DNA from 3 places in the Enterovibrio sp. QJM3NY_24 genome. Region 3 is predicted to be linked to each of the others. Evidence: predicted binding sites of a transcription regulator. Region 3 holds the regulator's gene; each other region holds the start of a gene.

Evidence for each region. The regulator PurR, encoded in region 3, represses purine synthesis genes. The targets are predictions, from matches to a motif close to TNANGNAAACGTTTNCNTNA.
Region 1: a site for PurR is predicted at 3,961-3,980, ahead of glpX (class II fructose-bisphosphatase). Genes of this name have one in related genera too.
Region 2: a site for PurR is predicted at 3,188-3,207, ahead of metK (methionine adenosyltransferase). Genes of this name have one in related genera too.

Annotation. Positions count from the first base shown of each region.
Region 1 is NZ_CM173519.1:3,401,206-3,406,918, forward strand. Features, by position in the region: gene AC3CIC_RS15270 (1,4-dihydroxy-2-naphthoate polyprenyltransferase) at 1-693, shown strand, start outside; gene rraA (ribonuclease E activity regulator RraA) at 849-1,346, shown strand; gene zapB (cell division protein ZapB) at 1,487-1,729, opposite strand; gene glpK (glycerol kinase GlpK) at 2,388-3,893, shown strand; gene glpX (class II fructose-bisphosphatase) at 4,073-5,080, shown strand; gene AC3CIC_RS15295 (DHA2 family efflux MFS transporter permease subunit) at 5,201-5,713, opposite strand, start outside.
Region 2 is NZ_CM173519.1:3,079,531-3,085,243, forward strand. Features, by position in the region: gene epd (erythrose-4-phosphate dehydrogenase) at 1-798, opposite strand, end outside; gene tkt (transketolase) at 983-2,980, opposite strand; gene metK (methionine adenosyltransferase) at 3,381-4,535, shown strand; gene AC3CIC_RS13720 (SprT family zinc-dependent metalloprotease) at 4,642-5,133, shown strand; gene AC3CIC_RS13725 (endonuclease) at 5,263-5,713, shown strand, end outside.
Region 3 is NZ_CM173519.1:2,055,481-2,061,193, reverse strand. Features, by position in the region: gene AC3CIC_RS09025 (TfoX/Sxy family DNA transformation protein) at 48-641, opposite strand; cyclic di-GMP riboswitch class I at 757-851, opposite strand; gene purR (HTH-type transcriptional repressor PurR) at 1,165-2,175, opposite strand; gene torD (molecular chaperone TorD) at 2,655-3,302, opposite strand; gene torA (trimethylamine-N-oxide reductase TorA) at 3,395-5,713, opposite strand, start outside.

The DNA.
Region 1 (5,713 bases), 1.3 Mb from region 3:
AACGAGGCGCGCCTCGGCCCCAAGCGTGCCATACAGCAAGGGCTAGTAACGCCACACACAATGAAAAAAGCCATGGCACTCAATGTGTGTCTGATCATTGGTGTAGGCGCTGCTTTGGTCTTAAGTGCGTTCGATAACGCCACCGACATCGTCAGCTTCATGGGATTGGGCATACTCGCCATCCTTGCTGCCATTTGCTACACCGTGGGCAACAAACCTTATGGCTATCAAGGTCTCGGCGATCTGTCAGTATTGATTTTCTTCGGCTGGCTTGGCGTCGCAGGCACCTACTATCTGCAAGCCGGTACACTCGATTCGGTCATACTCTTGCCGGCCACTGCGTGTGGTTTGCTCGCTGTTGGTGTGCTCAACATTAATAACTTGCGTGATATTGATAACGACAGCGTCTGCGGCAAATACACACTGGTGGTTCGCATGGGCCCAATATGGGGACGCGCCTATCACCAAGTGCTGTTAATCGCAGCTTTCACTTGCTTTGCCCTATTTGCATTACTCGAGAAAAGTGGCATAACAGGATGGTTATTTTTGCTTTCTCTGCCGCTAGCCATCAAACATGGGCGAGCAGTCTGGCTGTCGAAAGATGGTGAGGCATTGCGTCCCATGATGGGTGACATGGTGAAAGTCGCTCTCTTGACCAACGTGCTGTTTGCGGCTGGCATCCTACTTCACTAATACACGGGGATGAAGGCAAGATGATTTGTGTTGTCAGTCATTGCAATGCCCAATCTTGTCGTTATACTTTTTCGCATAGGGTGGCTTCTGACATCCCTCGGAACGCCACAAATTTGCCAATTCGGCACCGTTAAGCCCAAAGAAGAAGTCTGATTATGGAATACAATACCTCAGAGTTATGCGACACATACTTGGAGCAGGTTGATGTACTGGAACCTATGATGAGCTCTTACGGTGGTCGTAGTTCATTCGGTGGTCAAATCACAATCATCAAGTGCTTTGAAAACAACAGCCTGATCCGTGAAATGGCGGAACAAAATGGTACCGGTCAAGTGATGCTAATCGACGGGGGTGGTTCACTGCGCCGTGCACTCATTGACGCTGAGATTGCGACAACAGCAGCAGAAAATGGCTGGGAAGGTTTAGTGGTCTATGGTTGTGTTCGCGATGTCGATTCGCTAGATGAAATTGATATCGGCATTCAAGCCTTAGCGTCATTCCCCGTTGGAGCAGAAAGCTCAGAAACTGGAATGGGCGTGGGTGAAGCAGATGTCCCTGTTAACTTTGGTGGTGTAACATTTATTCCTGAAGATCATCTGTACGCCGACAACACGGGCGTTATCCTGTCTCAAGAAGCAATCGATATCGAATAGTGAGATCCATTGGCGTCACCATTGCGGCGCCAACAAATCTTCACAACAGCTCTTTGCAACAATCTCTCCAATAGCGTTTACCACAGAGCGTTACAGCAAAGCTGCCTCATAGAAAAACAGAGCCCATCGGCTCTGTTTTATTATTCTACTTCTTCAATCTTACCAAGCAGGTTGCGAATGCGGGTCTGCCATGCGTCCTGATCGGCACGAAGGCGGGCATTTTCCTGCTCCAGTGCGTCACGGTTTTCACGCACAGAATCTGACTCACGACCAAGGGTTTCGTTTTGTTCTTTTAGCTCTTCAAGTTCCATCTGAAGTAGAGAAATGGTATCTACTGCCATTTGAACTTTGGCTTCAAGCTGCTCTAAAATTTCCAATGACATCAAGGCCACCTATGTTTTCCAACGTCTAAGCGCAAATGCGCAATCTTCGTCAAGGCTTGCCCTATAAGGCTTTTCTACCTTGCACGTCCCAGAAAACCTATTCTAACGGGGCATGACGTCAGTCGCACCTGTCTAATCCACTTTTGGATCACAAGCGAACAAAAAAGCATCAATTGTGCCCTTTTCACTGCCTTCTTTGGCCTTCTTCAGCCTTCGCTTTTGACTTCCCCATCAGTAAATGACTAAAAATGCGACATATTTCAATTTTTATTCACTGACCACATGGTAGGTTAATAAAGATCGTATCTCTCTTGGAGCAATCCAAGACTTGCCGATATCGGCTAGGCTGGCACATTCGTTGTCAGCCTTTTCTTTTTCTCCTCATTTATCTCCCCATATATTCGAATACTCACATCCTCTGCAAAATGAGACGCTCAATGTTCGATTTCGAGCAGATAATGAACAAATAATGAGCGAACGCACATTTTTCCACGTCAACACTTCACGAAAGTCGTTTCGTCACTAAAGTAGGCAACGTGTCAGTGATGTGAAGGTTTGCCCTTATGCACCACCATTCAACAATAAAAACGACACAGCATGAAACTTAGTGTCGGCCAAGTCGCACTATGCTTTTACAAGGAACGAAAGAGGACACACCATGAGCACCGAGCAAAAATACGTTGTCGCGTTAGATCAGGGAACCACCAGCTCCCGAGCCGTTATCCTTGACCACGATGCCAATATTGTCACGGTCGCCCAGCGCGAATTCCCCCAGATTTACCCTCAATCAGGCTGGGTTGAGCACGACCCACTCGAGATATATGCCAGCCAAAGTTCGACCTTGATAGAAGCATTGGGAAAAGCAGGCATTCGCTCAGATCAAGTGGCAGCAATTGGCATCACCAATCAACGTGAAACGACCGTGGTTTGGAATCGTCATACGGGCAAACCCATTTACAACGCCATCGTTTGGCAATGCCGTCGCACCGCGCCTATTTGCGAGCAATTGAAATCTGATGGCTACGAAAAATACGTCAAAGAAAATACTGGCTTGGTGATTGACCCGTATTTCTCTGGCACCAAAGTAAAATGGATTCTCGATCATGTTGAAGGTGCACATGAACTTGCTGAAAAAGGCGACCTGCTGTTCGGCACTATCGATACTTGGCTCATCTGGAAGATGACGCAAGGACGTGTTCACGTTACCGATTACACCAATGCTAGCCGTACCATGCTATTTAACATCAATACCCTTGAATGGGATGACACCATGCTCAAAGCGCTTGGTATCCCTTCGTGCATGATGCCAGAGGTGAAATCCTCGTCTACGGTATACGGCGAAACCAATATTGGGGGTAAAGGCGGTACGCGGATCCCGATAGCAGGCATTGCAGGCGATCAGCAAGCTGCGCTGTTTGGCCAAATGTGCGTCGAAGCCGGCCAAGCCAAAAACACCTATGGCACAGGCTGCTTTTTGTTGATGAACACAGGCAAAGAAAAAGTGTCATCCCAAAACGGCTTGCTGACCACGTTAGCGTGCGGCCCTAAAGGCGAAGTAGCATACGCACTCGAAGGCGCGGTGTTTATGGGCGGTGCATCGATTCAATGGCTGCGCGATGAGATGCATCTGATCAAAGATGCCAAGGACTCTGAGTACTTCGCTACCAAGGTGGATACCAGCAACGGCGTGTATGTCGTGCCCGCTTTCACTGGCCTTGGCGCGCCCCATTGGGACCCTTATGCGCGCGGCACCATCGTCGGCATCACGCGCGGCGTCAATGCCAACCATATTATCCGCGCGACGCTCGAAGGTATCGCCTATCAATCGCTGGATGTGATTACTGCAATGCAAGCAGACTCGGGCATCAAACTCGACTTTCTCAAAGTCGATGGTGGTGCCGTTGCCAATAACTTTTTGATGCAATTCCAGTCTGATGTACTCAACACCGAAGTTCATCGCCCCAAGGTGACCGAGGTGACCGCGTTAGGCTCGGCCTATTTGGCGGGACTCGCCGTCGGTTTCTGGAGCAGTATTGATGAGCTGAAGAACAAAGCGGAAATCGACCGATGCTTTAGCCCAAGTGCTGATGATGGCAAACGTAACCGTCGTCACGTGGGTTGGCAACGCGCTATTGAGTGTTCAAAGGGATGGCATGTCGACTGACCTTCAAACCTGCTTAATGTACTGACCATTATTGAAAAAGGGGTAATCCCCTTTTTTTTCGTCTCAAAAACGCAAACGTTTCCTATTTGCTTATGGTAAAATCCGCGCCGAGTTTTTTCGCTATCAGACACTGATTTTGGTAGCTTTTGATTCCACAAAATAATGACACTGGAGATCGGATGAAACGCGATTTAGCAATGGCTTTTTCACGCGTCACAGAGGGCGCGGCACTGGCGGGTTACAAGTGGCTTGGCCGCGGTGACAAGAACGCAGCAGACGGTGCAGCAGTCGAAGTAATGCGTATTCTTCTGAATAAAACCGATATCGAAGGTGAAATTGTTATTGGTGAAGGTGAAATCGACGATGCTCCCATGCTATTCATTGGTGAAAAAGTCGGTTTGGGCGGCGATGCAGTAGACATCGCGGTTGACCCGATCGAAGGCACGCGCATGACCGCAATGGGTCAGTCAAACGCACTGGCAGTGCTAGCCGCGGCTGAGAAAGGCAGCTTCTTGAAAGCGCCTGACATGTACATGGAAAAACTGTGTGTTGGCCCAGAAGCCAAAGGGGTTATCAACCTTGAATTGCCGCTGCGCGACAATCTGATTAACGTCGCTAATGCACTGGGTAAATCACTGGATGAGTTGGTTGTCACCACACTCGCGAAACCACGTCATGACGACACCATCCGCGAAATGCAGGAAATGGGTGTGCGCGTTTTCGCCATCCCTGACGGCGACGTTGCCGCTTCGATCCTAACCTGTATGCCTGACAGCGAAGTTGATCTCATGTATGGCATTGGTGGCGCACCTGAAGGGGTAATTTCTGCTGCCGCGATCCGCGCATTGGGCGGTGACATGAATGGTCGCCTGCTGCCGCGTCATGAAGTAAAAGAAGACAATGAAGATAACCGCCGCATGGGCGAAATTGAAATTGCTCGCTGCAAAGAAATGGGCATTGAAACCAACATTTGCCTGAGCATGTCTGACATGGCCAGCAGCGACAATGTTATCTTCTCTGCAACCGGCATCACCAAAGGCGACCTGTTGGAAGGCATTACCCGCAAAGGGAACATTGCCACCACAGAAACCCTGCTTATCCGCGGTAAGTGCCGCACTATCCGTCGCATCAAGTCTATCCACTATATGGATCGCAAAGACGACGCAGTGAAAGACATCATTCTATAACGTCCATGACTGCCGCTATTGCTCAATGTAGCGATAGCTTAATACAGAAAAAGCACGCCTCGGCGTGCTTTTTTAATGGTCATCAATTTATCTTGGTACAGCAAACCTAGACACCGTGAATCAGGGAGACGCTTCCGCCTTAGCGGCTTTCTTATCCGGTGGTTTTTTAAACAAGGCTAACAGTGGGATCAACACAATATAAGAGACCATGATAAAGCCAAACGAGTAAACAAACGCCAGCAAGGTCGATTGCTGATGCAGCAATTGTGTCACTGACGCAATAAAACTCGGGTCCGTCACTGTCGTGCCTTGCGACGCGGCAAGTTGCTGCACAACAGGGTTATCCGGCGTCACGCCACCGCCTAATGCATGCCACTCTTTTTGCTGAATTTGGCTGAAATAGGTATTCACGATGGAAATCCCAAACGAGCTTCCTAAGGTTCGGCAAAGGTTGAAAATCACCGCTCCGCCCACGGTATTCTTCGGCGACAATGTCGCATACGCAAGCTGACTAAGTGGTGCAAATACCAGCCCCATCCCCGCCCCTTGAATAATGCTCGGCAGCAAGACCCAGTACACATCGATGTCGAGCGAATAACTCATCATCATAAAACTGCCGATACCATTGAGTAC
Region 2 (5,713 bases), 1.0 Mb from region 3:
CTCTTCGAGTGATTGATTTACGTCATTAACTTTCACTTTCGTGTTAACTGTGACGCTTAAATCCATTGCAGTGACGTTAATCGTTGGAACTCTAACCGAAATCGCTTCAAATTTGTCAGAAAATTTCGGAAAGATTCTTCCAATTCCCAAATGTAATTTGGTGTCGACAGGAATAATTGACTGACTCGCAGCACGGGTGCGTCGCAAATCAGGGTGATAAGCATCAATCACTTGCTGGTCATTCATGGAAGAGTGAATGGTGGTGATGGTGCCAGACTCAATACCAAACTGTTCATCAAGCACCTTAATCACAGGCACGATACAGTTAGTGGTACAAGAACCATTGGAAACAATGCGATCGCTGGCTTTCAAGGAGTCTTCATTCACACCAAAAATGATGGTGTTATCTAAGTCATTACTACCAGGATGGGAGAACAATACTTTTTTCGCACCAGCATCGAGGTGGGCTTGACCATGTTCGCGATTGCCATAAACACCCGTGCAATCGAGCACGATGTCGATGTCTAGATCACGCCAAGGAACCAGATTAATGTCACTTAAGTGAAGGATGCGAATTTTATCGTCGCCGACAAAAAGAAACTCCTGGCTATTGGAGACTTTTTTAAAAAATCGACCATGACTGGTGTCATATTGCAGAAGATGCGCCATCGCATCAGGCTCAGCGAGTTCATTGACAGCGATGATGTCAATTTTGTCTCTTCGGCCACTCTCGTAAAGTGCGCGAAGCACACTACGGCCAATTCGACCAAATCCATTAATTGCAACGCGTAATGCCATGTCCCTGACCATCTGAGTCGTGAATGAAATACGGCGGACAGTCTATCTCAAGCACGTAAAATACGCACGTAGAATGTGACTGGTCTCTCATCAAAACTTCTGATTGATTCGTTCAGATATCAAAAAGAAAAAGCCCCGCAAAAGCGGGGCTAAATATTGACGTTCGAACACCTGACATCGTCAGTTATGCAAGTAGCTCTTTCGCCGTCTCTACCACGTTTTCAACGGTAAAGCCGAACATCTTGAACAGCTCGCCTGCTGGTGCAGACTCACCGAAAGAGTGCATGCCGATGATACGACCGTCAAAGCCAACGTACTTGTACCAGAAGTCAGCGATGCCCGCTTCAATTGCAACACGAGCGGTCACATCTGAAGGCAGTACTGATTCACGGTATGCCGCATCTTGCTTGTCATAAACGTCTGTCGCTGGCATAGATACCACGCGAACTTGCTTACCTTCAGCAGAAATTTGCGCAGCCGCTTCAACCGCCAGCTCAACTTCTGAACCGGTTGCAATCAAGATAAGATCTGGCTGGCCCACACAATCTTTCAGCACGTAACCGCCTTTAGCGATGTCAGCCACTTGCTGTGTGTTGCGATCTTGTTGTGCCAAGTTTTGACGCGAGAAGATCAGCGACGTTGGACCATCTTTGCGCTCAATCGCCAGTTTCCAAGCGACCGCAGATTCCACTTGGTCACATGGACGCCATGTGCTCATGTTTGGCGTTAGACGCAGTGAGGCGATTTGCTCAACCGGCTGGTGTGTTGGGCCATCTTCACCCAGACCAATCGAGTCATGGGTATACACTTGGATGTTCTGAATTTTCATCAGCGCAGCCATACGCATTGCGTTACGCGCGTATTCCATGAACATCAGGAAGGTTGCGCCGTAAGGTACAAAACCACCGTGCAGCGCGATGCCGTTGATGATCGCTGTCATACCGAACTCACGCACACCGTAGTGAATGTAATTACCGGATGCGTCTTCAGCAGTCACGGCTTTCGAACCCGACCACATGGTGAGGTTTGAAGGCGCAAGGTCAGCAGAGCCGCCCATAAATTCTGGTAGCATGGCACCAAACGCTTCTAGCGCGTTTTGAGACGCTTTACGTGATGCAATGTTGGCTGGGTTTGCTTGCAAATCAGCGATGATTTGGCTCGCTTTCGCTTCCCATTCTGCTGGCAGTTCGCCGTTTACGCGGCGTTTGAATTCAGCAGCAAGCTCTGGGTATGCCGCTTCATAAGCTGCAAGTTTTTCATTCCACGCAGACTCTTTCGCCGCGCCAGCTTCTTTGGCATCCCATGCGCCGTAAACGTCAGCAGGGATTTCAAACGGACCGTGCTCCCAACCAAGCTGTTTACGTGTCGCTGCGATTTCGTCAGCGCCTAGTGGTGCGCCGTGACAATCGTGGGTGCCAGCTTTATTTGGTGAACCAAAGCCAATCACGGTTTTCGTACAGATCAGGGTTGGACGACCTGTTTCTGCTTTTGCTGCTTCAATCGCCGCATTGATTGCATCGGCATCGTGACCGTCTACTGCTGGAATAACATGCCAGCCGTACGCTTCAAAACGCTGAGGCGTATTGTCAGTGAACCAGCCTTCAACATGACCATCGATAGAAATACCGTTGTCATCCCAGAACGCCACCAGCTTGCCAAGACCTAGCGTACCCGCCAGTGAACATGCTTCATGAGAGATACCTTCCATCAAGCAACCGTCGCCCAAGAACACAAAGGTGTTGTGGTCAACGATAGCATGGCCGTCGCGGTTAAATTGCGCTGCCAGTGATTTCTCTGCCATCGCCATACCAACAGCGTTGGTGATGCCTTGGCCTAGTGGGCCTGTGGTGGTTTCAATGCCCGGTGCATAACCGTATTCAGGGTGACCTGGGGTTTTTGAATGCAGTTGGCGGAAGTTTTTCAGATCATCAATTGAGAGGTCGTAACCCGTCAGGTGAAGCAGAGAGTAAATCAGCATTGAGCCGTGACCGTTGGATAAGATGAAACGGTCGCGATCAGCCCATTCAGGGTTTTGCGGGTTGTGGTTCATGTGGTCGCGCCACAGTACTTCGGCGATATCAGCCATGCCCATTGGGGCGCCCGGGTGACCAGAGTTGGCTTGTTGTACACCGTCCATGCTTAGTGCACGAATCGCGTTTGCTAAAACCTTGCGGGAAGACATGTCTGCTCCTGAGATCAATAGACGTTTTGTTTTATATGCAATCAGGCGCAATACTTTTATTCGTAGATGGCCAGATCGCAGAAGTCGGCGGGGTCGTATTGTCGCAAGACTCCCGTTCCTCTGCAAACGTTTTACATGGCTGATTTTATAGGAAACTGCGCCTATCTAGCGTGTTTGTGCCGCATCTATTTGTAATTACAGGATGACCAACGCAAACGTTTCCCTTTTAGGCGGACAAACCGTGGGGTTGATTTATCAATCTCGTGACGTAGAATAGACGTCCAGATGGAAAAGCATCTATACCTTTAAACGTATATTCGATATCAATTTTATACCAACGGCAGTCAGCACACGTTTAACACACTGCTGAAATTGGTATTTACTCATTAGGGAAAACGTTATGGCTAAGCACCTGTTCACTTCTGAATCTGTATCAGAAGGCCACCCAGACAAAATTGCAGATCAGATTTCTGATGCCGTTCTTGATGCAATTTTGGCGCAGGATCCAAAAGCACGTGTGGCGTGTGAAACCTACGTCAAAACTGGCATGGTGATGGTTGGCGGTGAAGTAACAACGTCAGCATGGGTTGATATCGAAGAAATCACACGTGAAACCGTGCGTGAGATTGGTTATGTACATTCTGACATGGGCTTTGATGCAGACTCTTGTGCTGTATTGAATACCATTGGTAAGCAATCGCCAGACATCAACCAAGGTGTTGATAAAGCAGATCCTAAAGATCAAGGCGCTGGCGACCAAGGCATCATGTTTGGTTACGCAACCAACGAAACCCCTATTCTTATGCCTGCGCCAATTACCTATTCTCACCTGCTGGTCAAAAAGCAAGCGGAAGTGCGCAAGAGCGGCAAACTAGATTTCTTACGTCCAGACGCTAAATCACAAGTTACCTTCCAATATGACCAAGGTAAGATTGTTGGTATTGATGCGGTTGTTCTTTCGACTCAGCATTGCGATTCAGTCACGACTGAATACTTGCGCGAAGCGGTAATGGAAGAAATCATTAAACCGGTTTTACCGATTGAATGGTTGAACAAAGACACCAAATACTTCATCAACCCAACCGGTCGTTTTGTTATCGGTGGCCCAATGGGTGACTGTGGTTTGACAGGTCGTAAGATCATCGTCGATACCTACGGCGGCGCAGCGCGTCACGGCGGTGGTGCATTCTCTGGTAAAGATCCATCGAAGGTTGACCGCTCAGCAGCATACGCAGCACGTTATGTTGCTAAAAATATCGTTGCAGCTGGCATGGCTGATCGCTGTGAGATCCAACTGTCTTACGCTATCGGTGTCGCTGACCCAACATCTATCATGGTTGAAACGTTCGGCACAGAAAAAGTGTCTCAAGAGATCATCATCGAAGCGGTTCGCCAAAACTTCGACTTGCGCCCATATGGCCTGCAAGAGATGCTTGACCTGCTGCAACCTATCTACAAAAAGACAGCAGCATACGGTCACTTCGGTCGTGAAGAATTCCCATGGGAAAAAACGGACAAAGTGGCAGCATTACGCGATTTCGCGAACATCAAATAATCGCGACCACGCAGCACCACAGATTAAGAAAAGGGAAGCTTCGGCTTCCCTTTTTTCATGCCTCTCTTTACCCTAGCCGCTGTCACCACTTAACTTTGCCAAAGCGATGAACGAACTCCACTACCGTATTACCCGACGCGTAAGCGAATGCATTTATCAAGCAAGCCAGACCTTAAAGGCAGATTTTGCGGTGCCTGCGATCCGTTTTGATATTCGGGGAAAAACGGCGGGAATGGCGCTGCTTCAACGCTGGCAGCTTCGCTTCAATCCCGTATTATTGGCCGAAAACCCAGAAGCATTTATTAACGAAGTGGTTCCCCATGAAGTCAGTCATTTAATTGTCTTTGCGCGATTCGGACGTGTTCGCCCGCACGGCAAAGAGTGGCAAGCCGTTATGTCACAGGTCTTTGATGTTCAACCTAAAACCACGCATAGCTTTGACATCAAATCCGTGGAAGGCAAAACCTTTCCTTATCAATGCCAATGTGACGTCATCCCTTTATCTGTGCGTCGTCACAACAAGGTACAGCGCCAGCAAGTGCAGTACATGTGCCGCCGTTGTAAACAGCCCCTGATGTGGAAACCTTCAGCATTCTAACGCGAATGCGTTAATTGCCACTTTTCCCTCAATTAACAAGTTATTCAATTAACACTATTTTAGTGAGATTTAACTCGCATACATCTGCAATAATCAAAGTACTTAATTCCAAAAAGACTTTGTTTCATGATGAAAAAGTATCTCTTGCTGCTTTCTGCGTTGTTGATATCACCACTGGCGATGTCTGCTCCTGAGCATCCACAATCCTTTTCGAAAGCCAAACGCATCGCGCAAAAAATCTATCAGGATTATCCCACCTCTTTTTACTGTGGCTGTGACATTGAGTGGAAAGGGAAGAAGGGCGTGCCGCAATTAGATGAATGTGGTTACCAAGTGCGTAAGCAATTAAAACGTGCTAGCCGCATTGAATGGGAACATGTCGTTCCCGCTTGGCAATTTGGCCACCAGCGCCAATGCTGGCAAGACGGCGGACGCAAGAATTGCGGCAGAACAGACATAGCCTTTCGTTTAATGGAAGCGGATCTGCACAATCTGGTCCCTGCCATTGGCGAAGTGAACGGCGACCGCTCTAACTATCGTTTTTCACAATGGAACGGAAACAAAGGCGCATTTTACGGAC
Region 3 (5,713 bases):
CAAAAAGGAGTGTTGTACTGACTGGATGAAAGCTGGGTTTTGAGGCGTTACTGGTGCAAGGTTTGCAAAAGTTCGTCACGGCGTTGAGGCGTAATCACTGACCAGTGTTTACCTTCTATCGCGCCTTCCAGTGCCCAAAGTAGCTCAAGGCTAAGCGTGTCTTGGTGTGATTTCTGCAAAGCTCGATAAGCTCTCACGGCGCCCTGTGTTTGCAACTGTTCGACAGAATCGATACCTGCTTTTTTTAGCATTCGCTCTGTGGCGAGTCGCAAGTTTGGCAGATCTTTGATACGCGTTGGCGCCGCCGTCTTTTTTTCTTGCTGATCGTCTCTGGCAATGGTGAGTGCTGTCGTGGCATAGGCCATTAACTCGTCAGATTTTACCCACCAATTTTCAGGCACAGCATAGTATTTAGTCACAACAGGGAAGCCGCGTTTTTTGTAGACGTAAGGGCTCATCGCCAGATGTTTGAATTCAGCTTCATTCGTTTGACCAGCACGAAGGTGAAGCTGATCATTAACAACCAGTGCGAACATCGTCTCATCGCAAAATACACCAAACCCACCAAACATAGAGCGGGATTTGATTTTGCCAAGGCATTCGAAGAACTTCAGTGTGTTTTTTAGCGTTGGTTTATCCATGTGACTAATTCTCAATCAATACGTTCCTGGATGAATGGTCAAGGAGCAACGTAGCAAAGCTAATTCAGAGAATTGTCAACGAACCAGAAATATCCGGTATGTGAATGCTAACGTCATCGGTAGCTCCGCTACCACCAACACATAAAATCAGTGTTGTGAGGCCGGAAGCTTTGCGTCCCACGCTTTCGCGATGGTTTGCCTTTTTCTTGACGGGTTTTAGCTTAACTGAATCGCATCATTTTGTCGTTATTGCTGGTCTCATAAAGTGTGATCTTGGTTCAGATAGAATCTTATTGATGTGATTGATAATATCCGGTTGTCTTTGTAATTGAAGTATTTTTGACCAAGATGACTACTTTATAGCTGGGTTTAAGGGTAGCACTAGAAAACTAGGCAATTTACCCTTTAAGAGGTGAGTCGCAATAATGAGGTTGAGTCAGTCGGAAAACTTGCCAGTTAATAAAAAAAGCCCAACCGCAAAAAGTGGTCGGGCTTTTAGAGAAGTACCGCGAGAGCGCGTATTTTACTCGGCGTTGATATTTTTCACCGAACTGCGAATGATGAGCTCTGGTTGCATAACAAAAATCTGCTGTTCGTTCTCTTTATTGGCGAGACGTTCCAATAACAGTTTGATTGCAGTTTTACCCAGTCGATTTTTCGGCTGATGAATTGTCGTCAACGGTGGTGAGAAAAATGCGGCTAGATCAATGTTATCGTAGCCAATAACAGAAATGTCGTTAGGAATGTCTAACCCGGCCTGACGGAAGGTACTGATTGCAGCCAGTGCCATGATGTCATTAAAGCAAAAAACAGCCGTTGGGCGGTCTTCTTGGGCCAATAATGCTTTTGCCGCTTCAACTGCGGAGTCACACTCAAAATCGGCTTCTACAATCCAGTTCGGATTTTCTTCAATGCCAGCTTCTGCCAACGCAGTTCTAAAGCCTGCCAAGCGCGTCTGACAGGTGAGTTTATCTAACTGACCTGAAATACAGCCGATTTTGGTATGGCCGTTGTCTACAAAGTACTTGGTCGCGATATAGCCACCGAGTTCGGCATTGTCTTGAATGCAGTCGGTGTTGACATGTTGCGTGCCCCAATCCATCACAACCATCGGCAGATCTTTCTTTTTCTCTAATAGAATAAGAAGTTCTTCATTCAAGTCAGAACACATCACCAACAGGCCATCTACGCGTTTTTCTGCCAACATGCGCAGGTAGTCGCGTTGCTTCGCTAAGTTACCTTCGGTGTTACACAAGATAAGCGTGTAGCCTTCTTTGTAGCAGTATTCTTCTACCCCATGTACAACTTCCGCAAAGAACGGATTGGTAGATTTGGTGACCAGCATGCCAATCGTGCGCGTTGAGTTACATTTCAAGCTGCGCGCAACTGCACTCGGTGCATAGTTTAAGTCGTCGACTGCGGCCCATACTTTCTTGGTTGTGTTTTCTGCGACAAAGCGTGTTTTATTGATCACGTGTGAAACGGTTGTCGTAGATACACCAGCCATGCGTGCGACATCTTTAATTGTTGCCATTGGGTAATCTTCTTATCGTTTTCATTAGCAGCTTGAGAAATAGTGGCTGCTCAACATGTTTACGCCGCTATGCTAAGCGGCGTAATGGATTCGTTCTTTCTATAGGCGGAGAGACGGACTCTCATCCCCTTGTCGTCGAGGTTTCATCGACACTGCCAGCAACTTGCTTTCCATCAAGTGTGGGAGAAGGGGGGAACGCTGCGGCGGCACTATGACGAGGCGTTTGTAATGTTACAGAAATTTCTCAATGCCAATCGCTTGCGTTCACAGTTTACTGGCTCATGACCGCGCCCGCAATTATTCAATTGAAGCGACTCGCGTAAGCTTGATGCGTATCAAGCTTGCGAAATAGCGGGTTTTTTCTGTTTTCCAAGCTCAAAAAAAGAAAAAACCGGGCTTGCCCGGCTTCATTTATCATAACCAAACACTTCAAAATGCTTGTTTAGCGAGAATTTGTTTGGGTATAGATAGGCACCTTTTTATTCGCCTTTAAGGAACAAAAGATCCAGTGTGATAAATGCAGTGAGCAATGCACCAGCGGCTTTATAAAAACCGAATTGATCAAACTGGTTTAGCGATTTTTGGAAACTACCTAGCCACGGCATGACCATGGTTTCCAAAAATATTTGCTGTTCTTGCATCATGGATTCTTGTTGGTCTTCTTCGGTTTCCTTGTTGGCAAGAATGACCAAGTTCCCTATGAAATCAAGCACAACCGCAAGATGGTCAAACGGTTCATTGAAATCTTTACGTTGAGCAATGCCGTACTTTTCCATCCATTGACCCATCTCTTGCGCGGGCTTATCGTTCAACAGACCGGTTTCACCAATATAAATAGACGCATAAGGCAATGCGCCTGTTTTTGGTGTACTGAGGAATAAACCACAGAAATCAGCGGCTAGCTCGAGTTGTGCATCTTCGCGGAGCTTTAGCGCGGCAAGCGCGTTGCGAAATTCAACGATCGGTGCTTTCAATTCCTCGGTCATGGCTAACGCGGAAAAATAGTTATCCATGTTGCTGCCGTGGTAATTATTCAAATCATCTTGCGTTAATTCACTGGCGAAAAGGGAAGACATCCACCAGTAAAATTCTGCACGTTGTTCGTTAATGGCAATAAATTCTTGCATTGTCATTCCGTTAGTTGAAAAAAAGCACTTTAAGTCTATCTAACATAGAGCAAAAAAGGGCAGCTAAGCTGCCCTTTTCTTCATACTGTCTCTTATGCGATATCCATCGCCGGGAACAGTGGGTTAACGCCGTCAACGTTGATTGGGCCGTTGAAGCCTGTTACTGCAGGTGCTTCACCAGTGTACTTCTCAATCTCAACCAGTGCTGTATGCGCAGAGGTTGCTTGCGCTAACTTAGAGGTGCCGATGTCTACAGTCAGTACGTTTGGATCGCCGTAAGTACAAAGTGTACCCGGCTTGCCGCCTTCAAGTGGCGCATACCAAGCACCTTCTTCAATACGACATACGCCAGCTTTATAGTCGTCAGTCACGACTGCGCCCGCAAGGACCTGACCACGTTCGTTGAATACACGAACCACATCACCAGAAACAATGCCACGTGCTTTTGCGTCAGCAGCGTTGATGTAGCAAGGCTCACGACCCGCGACTGCGTAAGTGTCACGGAACGCGTCTGACGAACACAATTGCGAGTGCAGACGGTAGTTAGGGTGACAGCTTTGCATGTGCAGCGGGTAGCGCTTTGACTTAGGACCGCCATGGCTACGCTCTACTTTTTCGAACCACATAGGGTGACCCTGACAGTCGTCGTAACCCATGTCTGCGATTGTCTTACAGTAGATCTCGATCAGACCTGATGCTGTGCCCAGTGGCTCAAGATCAGGTTCATTACGGAATGCTTGGTGACGAACCCACTCGGTACCTTGAGGGAAGGCAATAAATTGTTCTTCTTCCCAGAATTTAACGAAGTTTGGCATGCGAACGCCAATACCACGGCCTTGCAGACGTGCACCGTTATAGATCTCTTCGATCCATTCCATTTTGGTTTTGCCACCGGTGAACGCTTCTTCGCGATCAAAACGGGTGCACAGCTCGCGGAAGATATCGAAATCGTCTTTCGCTTCAAACATTGGCTCTACGATTTGTTTCATCGCAATAATGCCTTTGTTCGAGTGGTTACCGAATGACTCGATGTCGTTACGCTCGTAAGTTGTCGTTGCAGGCAGAACGATATCAGCAAAACGGCAGCTCGCAGTCCACTGATGGTCAATAGACACGTAGGTTTCCAAGTTACGCCATGCCTTGATCATTCGGTTACGATCTTGGTGCTGGTGGAACAGGTTACTACCACAAGAAATGGCCATCTTAATGTGCGGGAATTTGACTTTTTGGCCATTGAAATCAATGGTATCGCCTGGGTTTTCAAGGCAGTCAACAATGCGCGCAATCGGGATGAAACTTGAGTAACCGTTGTAGCTACCGTTGTGGATAGGTTCAACGCCTGTTACTGAGTTGAAGCCAGACATTAGCGGGCCAGCTGAAGTCACGGTACCTGCATCGTTATAGTGCCAGCCGAAACCGAAACCACCACCAGGTAGACCAATTTGTCCCAGCATTGCCGACACAACGACGATCATCCATGCATATTGCTCACCGTGCTGCATGCGCTGCAAACACCAACCCGCCATGATCTGTGTACGACCACCTGCCATGATGCGCGCGAGTTCGCGGATTTCATCAGCTTGAATGCCACAGATTTTCTCTGCCCATTCTGGGGTTTTCGCCACGCCGTCTTTCTCACCCAATAGGTAAGGAAGGAACTTGTCGAAACCTGTGGTGTAGTCAGCCAAGAACTGCTCATCGTGCAGCTTCTCGGTATACAGGGTGTGCGCTATTGCTAACATCAGAGGCACGTCAGTTTGTGGGTTAACCGCAATCTGCTTGCCACCGAAGTACTTGTATGAAGAGGTTTTCACAGGGTCAACGTGGATAACGTTGATTTCGCCTGCTTTCACTTTTTCAGCCAGTTGCTGGTAGTAACCGTATACGCTGTGGTCTGGGATCTGCCAGCCAACTTGCAGGTTCTTAACCGGGTCGTTGCCCCAGATCACGATAGTTTTCGCGTTTTCCAGAACGACAGGCCACGATGTTTGCTGCTCGTAAACTTCCATTGCGCCAGCAACGTAAGGTAGAACAACTTGCGCAGAACCCGTTGAGTAGTCACCCATTTTCGCTAGGAAGGAGCCATGCAGACCAATACCACGGTGCATCATGGTACCCGCAACGTTCAGTTTACCGACTGATTGCCAACCAGTATTACCGGCGTACAGTGCGCTAGGGCCATAGGTGTTCTGAACACGCTCAAGCTCGTGATGGAAGAAATCAAGAGCCTGAGACCATGGCACACGGACGAAACGGTTTTCACCGCGTTGTGTCGTGTCTGATTTCCAGCCGTGCTTCAGCCAATCGATGCGTACCATTGGGTACTTCACGCGAGAAGGGTTGTAGACCACTTCGCGAACCGCGTTAAGCATTGCGGTTGGGTGTGGGTCGTGCTCAAACGGCACGGTGTC